2 regions of the Arthrobacter sp. K41 genome follow, and region 1 is predicted to be linked to the other one. Evidence: predicted binding sites of a transcription regulator. Region 1 holds the regulator's gene; the other holds the start of a gene.
What was found. The regulator HrcA, encoded in region 1, represses chaperone genes, less so after heat shock. The targets are predictions, from matches to a motif close to TTNGCACTCGNNNNNNNCGAGTGCNAA.
Positions count from the first base shown of each region.

Region 1 (10,355 bases):
AGCCGAAGCCAAGCCTGGTGAGGAACATCTTCATCTGCTCGGGCGTGGTGTTCTGCGCCTCGTCCAGGATGATGAAGGCATCGTTGAGGGTGCGGCCGCGCATATAGGCCAGCGGCGCCACTTCGATGGTGCCTGCTGCCATGAGCCGCGGTATGGATTCCGGATCCATCATGTCGTGCAGGGCGTCGTACAGCGGGCGCAGGTAGGGATCGATCTTGTCGCTCAAGGTACCGGGAAGGAACCCAAGCCGCTCCCCCGCCTCGACTGCCGGGCGGGTCAGGATGATCCGGCTGACTTCCTTCTGCTGCAGTGCCTGCACCGCTTTGGCCATGGCCAGGTAGGTCTTGCCCGTTCCGGCGGGGCCGATTCCGAAGATGACAGTATTGGCGTCGATGGCGTCAACGTAGTTCTTCTGGTTCAGCGTCTTCGGCCGGATGGTCTTTCCGCGGCTGGACAGGATGTCGTGGGTCAGCACATCCACAGGGTTCTGCATGGACTGCGTGCGCAGGAGTGCGACGAGCTGCTGCAGCACGGCCGGGCTGATGACAGTACCGCGGGCAACGAGTCCGCGGACCTCGTGCAGGAGCCGCATGATCCGCGGGACATCCGCCGCCGGGCCGCTGATGGAGAGCTCGTTTCCCCTGACGTGGAAATTGACGTCGGGGAACTGCTCCTCGATGAACCGCAGCGCCTCGTCGTGGCTGCCCAGCGATTGAACCATCTGGTCGGAATTGTCGAAGAGGACCACTTCGGTACGGACGCCGGGAAGTGTGTGGGGAAATTCGCCCGCTGCGCCCTCGCCGGTGACAAGCCTGCGCTTTCCGTTAGCTGATTCAGTCATAGTGCTGGCCCGCAGGCCTGTGATCCCCTCGATGTCGAAACAGTAGCTGTCAGCTGGTATGCGGCGGATGTTGCCGTTGCCTCCAGCAGTACCTTCCATCCTACGCCAGCAGGCACTCCTGGCCCCATACCGCATCCGGGCTTCCGGTGCTTTCCGGAACGGGCACAGCACTTGTTCCCGTTATTAGGTATCAACTTCATATCGGCCTCATATCGTTCCCGTTGCAGTTGGCCGGCCCGGCGCATCCCGGCGCATCTGCTCCCCGGGGCTGTGCAATGCTGGAAATCCAGCCCGCTGCTGGAACACCATGGCCGACCGGGGATCGGCCTATCCGACCAGGAAAGGACAGGGCAATCAAGGTGCCGGAAACCGCAGCGCCCCGCCGCGCCCGTGACCTCTTCAGCGGCGCCCGTTCAACGGTCTTCGCCGGTCTCCTGCTCGTGGTCCCTGCCCTGACGGGCTGCATCGCCGAACCGGGGCCAGCGCCCACCGGCCTCCTGTCCTCCAGCCCGGGAACCACATCCAGTGCCCCATCCACCAGCGCTCCCCTGGAGACTACACAGTCCTCCAACAAAGCACCCGTCTACTGGATCGGCCGCAGCAACAGCAGCGTCTTCCTCTATCGGGAATTCCGGGAGGTTCCCGGTCAGGAGAATCCGGTGACGGCCGCCCTCCGCGCCATGATGTCCGAAAAACCGCTGGATCCCGACTTCTTTACGCCGTGGCAGAATCCCCGCGAGCTTGCTACGTCGATCTCCGGCAAGGACGTCATCACCGTGGATGTGTCGGAGGATGCCTTTAACAGCAATCTTGACGCCGATATGGCAGCCCGGGCGGTTCAGCAGCTGGTTTATACCGCGACCGCGGCGGCGGCGAGTTCGGGGTTAATTGATTCCGGGCAGCAGATCCGCGTCCGGATTCTTGTGGATGGCCACACCGACTACGTCGCCTTTAACCATGTGCAGCTGGGCTCGCCGATGGCCCGGACGGCGGGGCTGGTGGCTCCCGTGTGGGTCATCGACCCCCAGGAGAACGTGGAGATGGCGAACGGCAGTGTCAAGATCACTGGCCGGAGCACAGTTCCGGGGGGCAAGCTGCGCTGGCAGATCCTGCGGTCCGAAAATAATGGAAACAAGACCCCCTTCCTGACCGGTGAGACAACAGCAGCTGCGGACCCGGCACAGGCAGGCGTATTCACCCTGGCCCTTAACCTGCCGGAGGGGGACTTCGAGTTGCGCGTGGCCCAGACCTCCAGCCCGGAAGGCCAAGAGGACGGCAGCGAAGACACCCGGAGCTTCAAGGTCCGTTAGCCCTGCTGTTGTTCCCGGCTCAGAGAGCCGGCGCGGCCCAGCGGCCCAGGACGTCGCTGGCAAGGACGACGGCGGCGGGTCCGGCAGTTGACGAACGCAGCACATGGTGCCCCAGGAGAGCCGTGACGGCGCCCCGGCCGCACAGCCTCGTCACTTCCCGCTGGCTGATGCCGCCCTCCGGCCCCACGATCAGGAGTACTTCCCGCACCCCGTCCGCGGCCCCGGTTTCGAGCCACGTCGCCAGGACTGCCCGGAAGGGGCGCACGGCATCTTCGTGCAGGATAACGGCAAGGCCCGCTTGCTCCACGGCGTTGGCAAGGCCGGCAGTGTCGACGGCAGCCCGCACCTCGGGGATCCAGGCGCGGCGTGCCTGTTTCGCGGCGGCGGAAACAACCGACTGCCACTTGGCGTGCGCCTTGGCCGCACGGTCGCCTTTCCAGCGCACGATGGACCGCTCGGACTGCCAGGGGACGACGGCGTCGATGCCAAGTTCGGTGGCCGTTTCAATGGCAAGCTCATCCCGGTCGCCCTTGGCCAACGCCTGGACCAGCACCAGCCGGATGTCCGGCCGGTGCTCAACAACCACTGAGTCACAAGCCACTTCGAGCATGGAAGGCGAAGCAGCTGTGACCTTGCCGCTCATCCGGGTCCCGGCGCCGTCCACAATGTCCACCGGCTCACCCGGTGCCAGCCGCTTAACGGTGACCGCGTGCCGCGCCTCGGGTCCTTCCAGGACAAAAGTCCCTGCCGGCACCATCCGGTCCAGTGACCCGGGCGCGGTGAAAAAGACGGGGTTGCTCACCGCTACAGGTTACCGAGCCGGTCCCGGAGCTTGGCGAACATGCCGCCGCCGGCAGCAAGTTTGCCATCGGTGATCTGCTCGCCGCGAAGTTTGGCCAACTGCCGCAGCAGGTCCTCCTGCTGCGCATCGAGCTTGGCGGGAGTCTCCACCTGGAGATGGACCTTCAGGTCGCCGCGGCCGTACCCGCGCAGATGGGTGACGCCCAGTCCGCGCAGGGTGATGATTTCGCCGGACTGGGTGCCGGCCTTCACGTCGATCTCCTGGGGCCCGTCGAAGGTTTCCAGGGTTACGTCGGTGCCCAGGGCAGCCGCCGTCATGGGAATGTTCAGGGTGGCGTGCAGGTCGTCGCCTTCCCGGACATAGGTGGCATCGTTGTTGACGCGGATTTCCACGTACAGGTCGCCGGCGGGACCGCCGGCGGGACCGGCTTCGCCCTGGCCGGACAGCTGGATGCGTGTCCCTGTGGCGACGCCGGCAGGAACCTTGATGGTCAGGGAACGGCGGCTGCGGATCCGGCCCTGCCCGCTGCACTCGTTGCAGGGGTCCTTGATAACAGTTCCAAAACCTTCGCAGGTGCCGCAGGGCGCGGCGGTCATGACCTGGCCCAGGATTGAGCGGACAGCCCTCTGGACCTGGCCGCTGCCGCCGCAAATATCGCAGCGCTCAGGATGGGTTCCGGGCCGGCAGCAGGAGCCCTCACAGGTGGGGCAGAGTACTGCCGTGTCCACTTCGAGCTTCTTGTTGACCCCAAATACGGCGTCGCGGAGCTCGATCCTGACGCTGATGAGCGCATCCTGCCCGCGCCGGACCCTTGAGGCGGGGCCCGTGGTGCCACCTGCGCCGAAGAAGGTGTCGAAGATGTCCTGGAAAGCGAAGCCCTGGCCGGCGTAGGCCCCGCCGCCGAATCCGTTGTCCGTGCCGTTCTCGTTGCCGGTGGTGTCGTAGACCCGGCGCTTCTGGGGATCCGAGAGAACCTCGTAGGCGTGGGTTACTGCCTTAAAGCGGTCCGCAACATCTTCACCGGGATTCACATCCGGGTGAAGGGTTCGGGCCAGCTTGCGGTAGGCCTTCTTGATCTCTTCCCCGGTGGCATCCGGTGCGACTCCAAGGACTTCGTAGTGGCTGCTCAAAGTTTGTATCTCTTCCTTGTTGTTCTGCCTGCAGTCGTGCTGCATACACTGCTGTGCGCCCAGGGGCGCTGTACTGCGGTCAGGGTCCCAGGATCCGTGACAGGTAACGGGCCACAGCCCTCACTGCCGCCATGGTGGTGGGGTAATCCATCCTGGTGGGACCCAGCACGCCGATTTTGGCGACACTGTCCGGGCCGTAGCCCGTGGCCACGACGGATGCCTCCGCCAGGCCATCGTAGGGGTTTTCACGCCCGATGCTCACGGCAACTCCGCGGTGGTCCTGCGCCATCTCGCTCAGCAGGCGCAGCATCACCACCTGCTCCTCGAGCGCCTCCAGCACAGGTCCGATGCTTAGCGGAAAATCAACGTTGGACCGCGCAAGGTTTGCTGTGCCGGCCATCACCATCCGGTCTTCGCGGCTGCTGTGGGCCAGGGCCTCCAGCCCGTGCGCAAGTGCCTGGGCTGCCTGGCGTTGACCGGGGGCAGCCCCGGACACCACTGCGGGCAGGGACTGTCCGAGCTGCGCCAGGGGAGTTCCGGCGAGCGATCCGAGGAAGCGGCCGCGCAAAGCAGCGATGGCATCATCCGCGAGGTCCTGCCCGACGTCGATGACCCGCTGTTCAACCTTGCCGCTGTCGGCGATCAGTACCACCAGCACCTTCCGCGGGGCAAGGAGAACGAATTCGATGTGGCGGACCAGTGCCCGGTTGAGGTGTGGGTACTGGACCACCGCCACCTGGTTTGTCAGCTGGGACAGGAGCCGGACGGTGCGTTCCAGCACGTCGTCAAGGTCGTCCGCGCCTTCGAGCAGTGACTGGATGGCACGCCGCTCAGCCTGGGACAAAGGCTTTACTGCGGAAATCTGGTCGACGAAGAGCCGGTAGCCCTTGTCGGTGGGGATACGGCCTGCGCTGGTGTGCGGTGCGGTGATCAGTCCTTCGTCCTCAAGCGCTGCCATGTCGTTGCGGATGGTTGCGCTGGAGACACCGAGATGGTGCCGCTCCACCAGGGCCTTGGACCCGACGGGCTCACGGGAGTGGACGTAGTCCTCCACTATGGCCCGCAATACTTCCAGTTTGCGCGGCTCGCTCACACTCCACCTCCATCCAGGTTCAGGGCAGTCGTTCTGCCCGCACCGTATCTCTCCAGGGGTTAGCACTCGACATGCCCAAGTGCTAACAGTCTAATATGACTCGCCCCGTTGTTAGCATTGGTACCGCTCCGGGCGAAATTCCGGGCCACCATCCAGCACGAAGCGGAGTGATTCCATGCATTACCAGAACTGGGGAGCCCAGGACCTGTCCGCACCTGCCCGGACGCAACTGCCGGAAGTACCCGTGGAGCGGGGCATGGTGCTGGAGGATGTCCAGTCCGGCTGGGTGGGCGCGGTGACCCGGGTAGAGAAATCGGGTGGAATGCATGTGGTGGCCCTGGAGGACCGCCGCGGCAAGTCCCGGTCCTTCCGGCTGGGTTTCGGGTTCCTCCTTGAAGGGCAGGCAATCCGGCTGATGCCCCCGTCCCCGCGGCCGGCCGCGGGCTCCGGGGCCGCGGCCGGCAGGACGGCGTCGGGTTCTGTCCGGGTGGCTGGGCAGCGGGCCCAGGTTGCCAAGGCGAGCCGCATCTGGGTGGAGGGAAAGCACGACGCCGAGCTCGTCGAGAAGGTATGGGGCGATGACCTTCGGGTGGAGGGCATCGTCGTCGAACCCCTCCACGGCATTGATGACCTCGCTGCCGCTGTGGCCGATTTTAAGCCGGGCCCGGCCAGGCGCCTGGGGGTGCTCGTGGACCACCTGGTGCCCGACTCAAAGGAGTCGCGCATTGCCGAATCCGTGATGTCCTCTCCCGGCGCTGCAGGCAATGTGCTGATTGTGGGGCACCCCTACGTTGACGTGTGGCAGGCAATCCGCCCGGCTGTGCTGGGAATCGAGAAATGGCCGGTGGTGCCGCGCGGGCAGGACTGGAAAACCGGCATCCTGTCCGCCTTCGGCTGGCCTCACGAGACCAAAGAGGACATCGGCCTCGGGTGGCAGAAGCTGCTGGGCGCCGTCCGCAGCTACGCCGATCTGGAGGCGTCGCTGCTGGGGAGGGTGGAGGAAGTCATCGATTTCCTCACCGTCCCCTGAGCCCGCCGCGGGCCGGGCTGTCGCGCTGCCGGAAGGCGGATAGGGTCGGGCATCGGCGTTGCACCCAGTATTCTTGGTACTGCGGTGCCTGCCGACCGCAGGACCGCCAGCAGGCATGGCATTCTTAGTCAGCACCATTGCACTCCAGAAGGAACAGACTGTGGCAGAAAATGCACGCGATCACAGGGACAGCCCGGTGGGCCAGGCCCGTTCGGAGTACCACGGCGTTCCGGCGAATGCCCTGCCCCTGACAGCCAGCGAAGACCGCCAGTGGGCCACGCTGGCCCACTTCGGCGGCATCTTGGGCTGCGTTCCTTCGCTCCTGATCTACCTGATCTTCCGTGACCGTGGTCCGTTCACTGCGCAGGAGTCAAAGGAGGCGCTGAACTTCAGCCTGCCGCCCACCATCGCCGCAGTGGTTGCCAACATCCTGGTCTTCGTGCCGGTGATCGGCAACATTTTCGCCGTTATCGCCACCCTGATCTGGATTGGTCTGACCTGCTTTTCGGTGGCTGCCGGAATCCATGTCAACCGCGGCCAGCCGCACCGCTACCCGTACAACCTGCGCTGGATCAAATAACGCAACCGGGCTCTGGGCCAGAGTAAAAGCCATAGCATCTGCGTCCGTCAGGCATGATGGGGAAATGCGCAGCGTCGAGTTGACCTTCGGGGAATCCACGGATTCTTCCATCAGGACTGATTGGGCCACGCTCTCGGAAGCCGGCCTGCCGAGCCTCGCCTCGCACACCTCCCCCAGCAACAGGCCACACATCACACTGGCCGCAGGCAACCTGCTCGATGTTGGGCGGGACATCCATGACCTGTGGAGCGGGCTGCCGTTCAGTATCAGGTTTTCAGGCCTGGTGGTCTTTCCTGCCGGGGCCGGCAAATACGTTCTGGCGCGCTTGGTTGTGCCGGCGGCGGATCTACTCCAACTTCACGCCCGGCTGCATCAGCGGTGTACCGGCGCCTACGAAAACACCCTTCCGAATGCCTGGACGCCGCACGTCACCCTTGCCCGCAGGATCCCCGGGCACCGGCTCGGGGCAGCCCTGGATGCCCTGGCGGCCAGGACTGAGGGTCAGTGCGTCGAGGCCCGTCTTTGGGACAGTTCCACCCGTACCATCACGTCCCTGGGCGGCCGTCCTGCGGATTAGGAATTCGTACTGTCGGGAGTGAGGGCACAGCGGACTTCCGCGAAGGAACCATCGGGGTTGAAGCCCAGAAGTACGTGGGTTTTCCTGAGCCAGCGGCTGAACATGATGCTGGACCCCGCGTAAAGCACTAAAGCCGCAACAACAACGAGGAGTGCGGTGGCCGCTGCAGTCCTGTAGGAGTCGTAGCTGGGGTGGCCGGCCGCGATGTCTCCCCGGAGCAGAGGGTAGAGCAGCCCGGTTAAGTAGAGAGATCCTGCCAAAAGCGGTCCACCGAACGCAATCCCTATCCAGGCCCCCACGCGCTTACGCCTTTGCGCGTACCGTCTGAACTGACTTTCCCATTCCTCCCGGTCGGGCACGAGCAAAATTGCCCTCTTGCTTCCCACGTCCTCCCCCAGACTCTTCGTTGCTGTGCACATCATAGGCTTAACCCCCGGACTGCGGGAGGCCGCGCATCAGTCAGGCAGTACGCGGCGGACCACCGCGTCGGCCAGCAGCCTGCCCTTGAGGGTGAGGACGAGGCGTCCCCGGAAGGCTGCGGCCGGCTCCACCAGGCCGTCGGCGATCAGGCCCGCGACCTGGTGGCGGCCTTCGGCACCGAGGGCAGAAACCTCCAGGCCGGCCTGCAGGCGGGCCTCGAGCATCACCCGTTCCACGTTCCGCGTTTCCGGGTCAAGCGTTTCCCTGCCGGCGGCAGGCGAAAGACCCTGCGCCAGACGGCCTGCATACGCGGCGGGATGCTTGACGTTCCACCAGCGGACTCCGCCCACGTGCGAATGCGCGCCGGGTCCGATCCCCCACCAGTCATCACCGCGCCAGTAGGCCAGGTTGTGCCGGCAGGCCTGCTCCGGGGTGCGGGCCCAGTTGCTGACCTCGTACCAGCCGAGGCCGGCTTCGGTGATCAGCTGGTCGGCGAGCTCATACTTGTCGGCGTGGTCGTCGTCGTCGATTCCCGGTACCTCACCGCGGCGGATTTGGGCAGCGAGCTTGGTGCCGTCCTCCACGATCAGCGCGTAGGCGCTGATGTGGTCGGGCCCGTAGGACAGTGCTGTCTCCAGGGAGCACCTCCAGTCCGCCAGCGACTCCCCCGGCGTTCCGTAGATCAGGTCCAGGCTGACGGCGAGCCCGGCCTCGCGGGCCCACTGGACCACCTGCGGGACCCTGGCGGGCGAGTGCGTGCGGTCCAGCACCTTGAGGACGTGCGGAACGGCGGACTGCATGCCGAAGGAGATCCGGGTGAAGCCGGCCTCCTTGAGGATGGCGAGGGATTCCGGCGTGACCGAATCGGGGTTCGCCTCCGTGGTGACCTCGGCGCCGTTTTCAATTCCCCAGTGGTCTATGGCGCGGCGGAGGATCAGGGCAAGATCCTCTGCGGGGAGCAGGGTGGGCGTGCCCCCTCCGAAGAACACCGTGCTCAGCTTCCTGGGAGGCAGGCCGGATTGGGCCAGTACCCGGGCCGCCATCGACACCTCAGAGGCGGCCGTGCCCGCATACGAATCCTGGGAGGCGCCGCCGCCGAGTTCCGTGGCGGTATAGGTGTTGAAGTCGCAGTATCCGCAGCGCACAGCGCAGAACGGGATGTGCACGTACAGGCCGAACGCCCGCTCCGCCGAACCGTCCGCTGCCTGGGCAGGCAGCAGGCCGTCCGACGGCGCGGGGTCGCCGAGGGGAAGGGTGCTAGGCATTGCAGGGGCCTCCGGTGTTGCCGGACGCGGTGTTCACTACTTTTTGGCCTTGTCCTTGGACTCGTCGGTGGTCAGCGCGGCGATGAATGCTTCCTGGGGGACCTCGACCCGGCCCACCATCTTCATGCGCTTCTTGCCTTCTTTCTGCTTTTCCAGCAGTTTGCGCTTGCGCGAGATGTCACCGCCGTAGCACTTGGCCAGCACGTCCTTGCGGATAGCGCGGATGCTTTCGCGCGCGATGATCCTTGAGCCGATGGCGGCCTGGATGGGCACCTCAAACTGCTGGCGCGGAATGAGTTCGCGCAGCTTGGTGGTCATCATGACGCCGTAGGCGTACGCCTTGTCGCGGTGTGTGATGGCGGAGAAGGCATCCACCTGCTCGCCCTGGAGCATGATGTCCACCTTCACGAGGTCGGCCACCTGGTCACCGTCGGCCTTCCAGTCAAGCGAACCATAGCCCCGGGTCTTGGACTTGAGGATGTCGAAGAAGTCGAACACGATCTCGGCCAGCGGCAGCCGGTACCGGATCTCAACCCTGTCCTCGGACAGGTAGTCCATGCCGCCCATCACGCCGCGCCGGCTCTGGCACAGCTCCATGATGGCGCCGACGAACTCGTTCGGCGCCAGGATGGTGGCGGACACCATTGGCTCGCGGACTTCGGAGATCTTGCCCGAGGGGTATTCGCTGGGGTTGGTAACGTGGATAACCTTTTTGTCCTCCAGCGTTACCTCATATTCCACGTTCGGAGCGGTGGAGATAAGGTCCAGGTTGTACTCGCGTTCGAGCCGCTCGCGCGTGATTTCAAGGTGGAGCAGTCCAAGGAAACCCACGCGGAAGCCGAAGCCCAGGGCTGCGGAGGTTTCCGGCTCGTATACCAGGGCGGCATCGTTAAGCATCAGCTTCTCGAGTGCGTCGCGCAGCACCGGGTAGTCCGTGCCGTCCAGCGGATACAGGCCGGAGAAGACCATGGGCTTGGCATCGGCGTAGCCGGGGAGCGAATCGGCAGCCGGCTTCGCAAGGTTGGTGACGGTGTCGCCCACCTTGGACAGGCGGACATCCTTTACGCCGGTGATGAGGTAGCCCACTTCGCCGACGCCCAGACCCTTCGACGGGGTTGGTTCCGGGGAGCTCACCCCGATCTCCAGGAGTTCGTGGGTGGCCCGGGTGGACATCATCTGGATGCGTTCACGGGGGTGCAGCATCCCGTCCACCACGCGGACGTAGGTGACGACACCGCGGTACGTGTCATATACCGAGTCGAAGATCATGGCGCGGGCGGGAGCATTTGCGTCTCCCACCGGGGCTG
Region 1 covers NZ_JBNHEW010000001.1:447,588-457,942, forward strand. The annotation lists gene AC5RTE_RS02095 (PhoH family protein) at 1-841, opposite strand, end outside; gene AC5RTE_RS02100 (GerMN domain-containing protein) at 1,201-2,151, shown strand; gene AC5RTE_RS02105 (16S rRNA (uracil(1498)-N(3))-methyltransferase) at 2,171-2,953, opposite strand; gene dnaJ (molecular chaperone DnaJ) at 2,956-4,083, opposite strand; gene hrcA (heat-inducible transcriptional repressor HrcA) at 4,163-5,176, opposite strand; gene AC5RTE_RS02120 (DUF3097 domain-containing protein) at 5,352-6,206, shown strand; gene AC5RTE_RS02125 (DUF4870 domain-containing protein) at 6,367-6,786, shown strand; gene AC5RTE_RS02130 (2'-5' RNA ligase family protein) at 6,851-7,363, shown strand; gene AC5RTE_RS02135 (hypothetical protein) at 7,360-7,662, opposite strand; gene hemW (radical SAM family heme chaperone HemW) at 7,819-9,048, opposite strand; gene lepA (translation elongation factor 4) at 9,085-10,355, opposite strand, start outside.

Region 2 (4,654 bases), on a different contig from region 1:
TGGGGGCTCTTCTCGGCATTCCCACGGTGGTCAACAGCACCGAGTTCCAGATGCCCCTGGTTGTGGTGCTTGGTCCCGGCTACCGGTGACTCCCTGACAGCCTCCGTCCCGCTTCCGGCAGTTACGCCTCAATAACTTCCGCCCAGCTGCCGCGGAACACCCCGCCGCCCCGGCAAGGTCTTCGCTAGAGTGACTCCAGTGATCGTTTGGGGCACCCGGACGGGCCGCACAGATGCAGGACACAAAAGGAAAAGAGTGGTCAGCATGGCACAGGGAACCGTCAAATGGTTCAACGCCGAAAAGGGTTACGGCTTCATCACCGTTGACGGCTCCGGCGATGACGTCTTTGTCCACTGGTCCGCGATCCAGGGTGAAGGCTACCGCGCGCTGGACGAGGGCCAGCGGGTGGAGCTCGAAGTGGGCGAAGGCGAGAAGGGCCCGCAGGCGGAAAGCGTCCGGCCGGCCGGGTGAAAGCTGTCAACCCGCGCCCTGCAACCTTCCGCCGGGCGCTTTCTTTGGCTACGGTCTGCTCTGCCATTGTTCTGACCGCCTGTTCCGGGGTTCCCGGCAATGCACGGGTCGAGGCCGCAGAGGCTTCCGGGGACGCTACCCTTCGCGTGGGACTGATCCTGGACAACACGGGCCAAAGCGGCTTCCTGAATGCACCGCAACTTGCGGCGGCCAAACTCGCCGTGCAGGAAATCAATGCGGCCGGCGGCCACAAGGGCAGGCCGGTGGAACTTCTTCCCCCAATCACGGGGCAAGCTGTGGCAGAACAGGCCCAGGCGTTGACGGCCGCGAAGGCGGACGTCGTCATCGGCCCCACCGACTCAACCAACGCGGCAGCGGCGATGGACGTCCTCTCCCGCTCCCGCACTCCGCTGATCTCGCCCGCCAACACTGCCGCCGGTCTCAGCAGCATCAGCAGCGGCGGCTACTACTTCCGGACTGCAGCGGCCGACGTCGCCCAGGGCCCGGTCCTGGTGAAGCTGGCCAAGGACGCCGGCGCCACGTCACTTGCAGTGCTGTACCAGGAAGGCTCCTACGGCAAGGACCTGTCGGACTTCGTCGCCGCCTCTGCCGGACAGGCCGGTGTCGAAGTGCGGTCCACCGCCGGCTTTGACCCGGGCGACGCGGGCAGCGCGGCCGAGGCTGCGGCGAAGGCTGGACCGGGCGCCGTGATTCTCATAGCCCGCGACGGTGCCCAGGGCGCCCTGGCGGAACTGGCCAATTCAGCTGTTCACGGGAAGCAACTCATCCTAAGCGACGGCGCCTTCGCGCGCTATGGCTCCGGAGTGGCCGCGGGGTACCTGGAGGGCGCCCGAGCCGTAATTCCCGGACAGCTTCCGGACGCCGACTTCCAGGCACGGCTCCTGGCGGTGGACGCGGGCCTGAAGGACGTGTCTTTCGCCGCCGAGGCCTATGACGCTGTTGCCCTTGCTGCCCTGGCCGCAGCGAGGGCCCAGGACGATGCCGGCAGGTCAATTGCCGCGAACCTGATCTCTGTTTCGGGAGGATCCGCGGAAGGGGCAGCGGCGGCCGGGGCAGCGGGGTCCTGCTTGTCCTACAAGGGCTGCCTGGCACTTCTGAAGTCGGGGCAGGAGGCCAATTACGACGGCGAGTCAGGACCGATTGCCTTCGACGCCAACGGGGACATCACCTCGGCCACCTTCTCCGTCTTCACTTACGGTGCCGACAACCTCCCGTCGGTGAGCGGCCTTGAGACGGCGGGGCGGGCTTCGGACTGATCGCCGCTACGGGCCTGCCACGACGTTTTCCGTTCCCTTTCGCTTGCACTCTCACTTAGGGAGTGCTAATTATTGAGTTAGCACTCTGACGTACCGACTGCTAAGCGAAGCTGGTTCCGGCCGGCGGCGCACTGTACCGGTCGTGGAGCGAAGAAACACCTAACTGGAGTGAGATCCGTACCCGGAGGCATACAGAGGCCAACGGCCAAGGATCGTCCGTCGCGGGCACTGCAGCGAAGGTTAAATCTTAACGACTGTCCCGAAAGGACTACTGCCGTTATGGCCAAGATCATTGCATTTGATGAAGAGGCACGCCGCGGCCTTGAGCGGGGCCTGAACACCCTCGCCGACGCCGTTAAGGTCACCCTCGGCCCGCGTGGACGCAACGTCGTCCTCGAGAAGAAGTGGGGCGCCCCCACGATCACCAACGATGGTGTTTCCATCGCCAAGGAGATCGAACTGGACGACCCCTACGAGAAGATCGGCGCCGAGCTGGTCAAGGAAGTTGCCAAGAAGACTGACGACGTCGCGGGCGACGGCACCACCACGGCTACCGTGCTGGCACAGGCACTGGTGAAGGAAGGCCTGCGCAACGTTGCTGCCGGTGCCGACCCGCTGTCCCTGAAGCGCGGCATCGAGAAGGCCGTCGAGGCCGTCACAGCCGAGCTGCTGAACTCCGCCAAGGAAATCGAAACCAAGGAAGAGATCGCCGCTACTGCGTCGATCTCCGCCGGTGACGACGAAATCGGTGCCCTGATCGCCGAGGCCCTGGACAAGGTGGGCAAGGAAGGCGTCATCACGGTCGAGGAGTCCAACACCTTCGGCCTTGAGCTCGAGCTCACTGAAGGCATGCGCTTCGACAAGGGCTACATCTCCGCGTACTTCGTGACTGACACTGAGCGCCAGGAAACGGTCCTCGAGGATCCCTACATCCTGATCGTCAACTCCAAGATCTCCAACGTCAAGGAACTGGTTGCTGTCCTCGAAAAGGTCATGCAGTCCAACAAGCCGCTGCTGATCATCGCCGAGGACATCGAGGGCGAGGCCCTGGCCACCCTGATCGTCAACAAGATCCGCGGCACCTTCAAGTCCGTCGCCGTCAAGGCTCCGGGCTTCGGCGACCGCCGCAAGGCGCAGCTTGCCGACATTGCCGTCCTCACCGGCGGCCAGGTCATCGCCGAGGAAGTTGGCCTCAAGCTCGAAACCGCCGGCCTGGAACTCCTGGGCAAGGCACGCAAGGTTGTTGTCACCAAGGACGAGACCACCATCGTCGAAGGTGCCGGCGACGCCGACCAGATCGCCGGCCGCGTGTCCCAGATCCGCGCCGAGATCGAAAACTCCGATTCGGACTACGACCGCGAGAAGCTGCAGGAGCGCCTGGCCAAGCTGGCCGGCGGCGTGGCAGTCATCAAGGCCGGTGCCGCAACCGAAGTTGAGCTCAAGGAGCGCAAGCACCGCATCGAAGACGCAGTGCGCAACGCAAAGGCCGCTGTTGAGGAAGGTATCGTCGCCGGCGGCGGCGTGGCCCTCATCCAGGCCGGTGCCAAGGCATTCGCCAACCTGCAGCTCTCCGGCGATGAGGCAACCGGTGCCAACATCGTCCGCGTTGCCATCGATGCTCCGCTGAAGCAGATTGCCTTCAACGCCGGCCTCGAGCCGGGTGTTGTCGTCGACAAGGTCCGCGGACTGCCTGCCGGCCACGGCCTGAACGCCGCAACCGGCGAATACGTCGACCTGCTGGCTGCCGGTGTGAACGACCCCGTCAAGGTAACCCGCTCTGCCCTGCAGAACGCGGCTTCCATTGCCGGCCTCTTCCTCACCACCGAAGCAGTTGTGGCTGACAAGCCGGAGAAGAACCCCGCTCCGGTTGGCGGCGGCGATGACATGGGCGGCATGGGCGGCTTCTAAAACTCCTGCGCCGGGCTTGTCCCGTAGACACACAAATGCGGCCCCTCTTCGGAGGGGCCGCATTTGTGTGTTCCGGCTTTTACTACTTCCTGGCGCCGGCCAGCATTCCTTCAACTTCCTTCTTGAAGGCTTCCGCGGCTGCCTTCGGAGTGAGGCGGTCGTAGAGGACTTCGTCCGTGTACCGCTTGATGACGTTCTGCACACTGCCGGCGCCCACCGGGGGAACGGGCGGTGCTTCCTTCATGTCAGGCGCGATGTCCTTCAGGAAGCCCACAACGGTAGTGTCCGCAGGCTTCAGGGAGGGCGTAATGCTGTCGACGATCTCAGGGTTGGTGGGCACGCCCCGGTCCGTCATCAGGATCGCTCCGGCTTCAGGGCTGTTGGCCAGGTAGTTGATGAAGGTGGCGGCGGCTTCCGGGTGCTTGGACCGTGACGAAGCTGACCAGAACATGGTGGGCTTGTAGTACATGCCGTTGCCTGCCGAGGAGCCGTCATTGCTCGGTGCCCGGAGCATTTTGATGCTGCTGCCGGTGGTCGCCTCCAGGGAGCCGAGCTGGTTGGTCCACCACCACGCCATACCCACCCGGTTGGTGCCGAAGAGGCTTTCTTCAAGTCCAGCCCCGGAGTCTTCGGTAGCAACGGTGGCCGGCGGGCTCGCCTTCGAATCACGCTGTTCCTTCAGGCGCTCCCAGAATGACGCGGCCGTTGCCGTGTCGAAGTCCAGCTTGCCGTCCTCCGAGTAGAGGTTCTCGCCGTGCTGGCGCAGCCATATAATCAGGTCCGCTTCGTTGCTGCCATATGCCGCCCCATAGTTCTTGCCGTCTCCCGCGGCGCTGATCTTTGACGCTGTCTCAATGAATTCGTCCCACGTCCACTTGGTGTCGTCCGGAAGAGGCACATTTGCCGCCTCGAAAACCTTCGTGTTGGCCATGACGACGTAGGCGTTCTGGCCGGTGCTCAGGCCGTACTGGGCGTCGTCATACTGGCCGGACGCCAAT
Region 2 covers NZ_JBNHEW010000003.1:641,615-646,268, reverse strand. The annotation lists gene AC5RTE_RS10530 (LytR C-terminal domain-containing protein) at 1-89, shown strand, start outside; gene AC5RTE_RS10525 (cold-shock protein) at 265-471, shown strand; gene AC5RTE_RS10520 (ABC transporter substrate-binding protein) at 618-1,748, shown strand; gene groL (chaperonin GroEL) at 2,028-3,656, shown strand; gene AC5RTE_RS10510 (ABC transporter substrate-binding protein) at 3,739-4,654, opposite strand, start outside.
Region 2: a site for HrcA is predicted at 1,826-1,852, ahead of groL (chaperonin GroEL). Genes of this name have one in related genera too.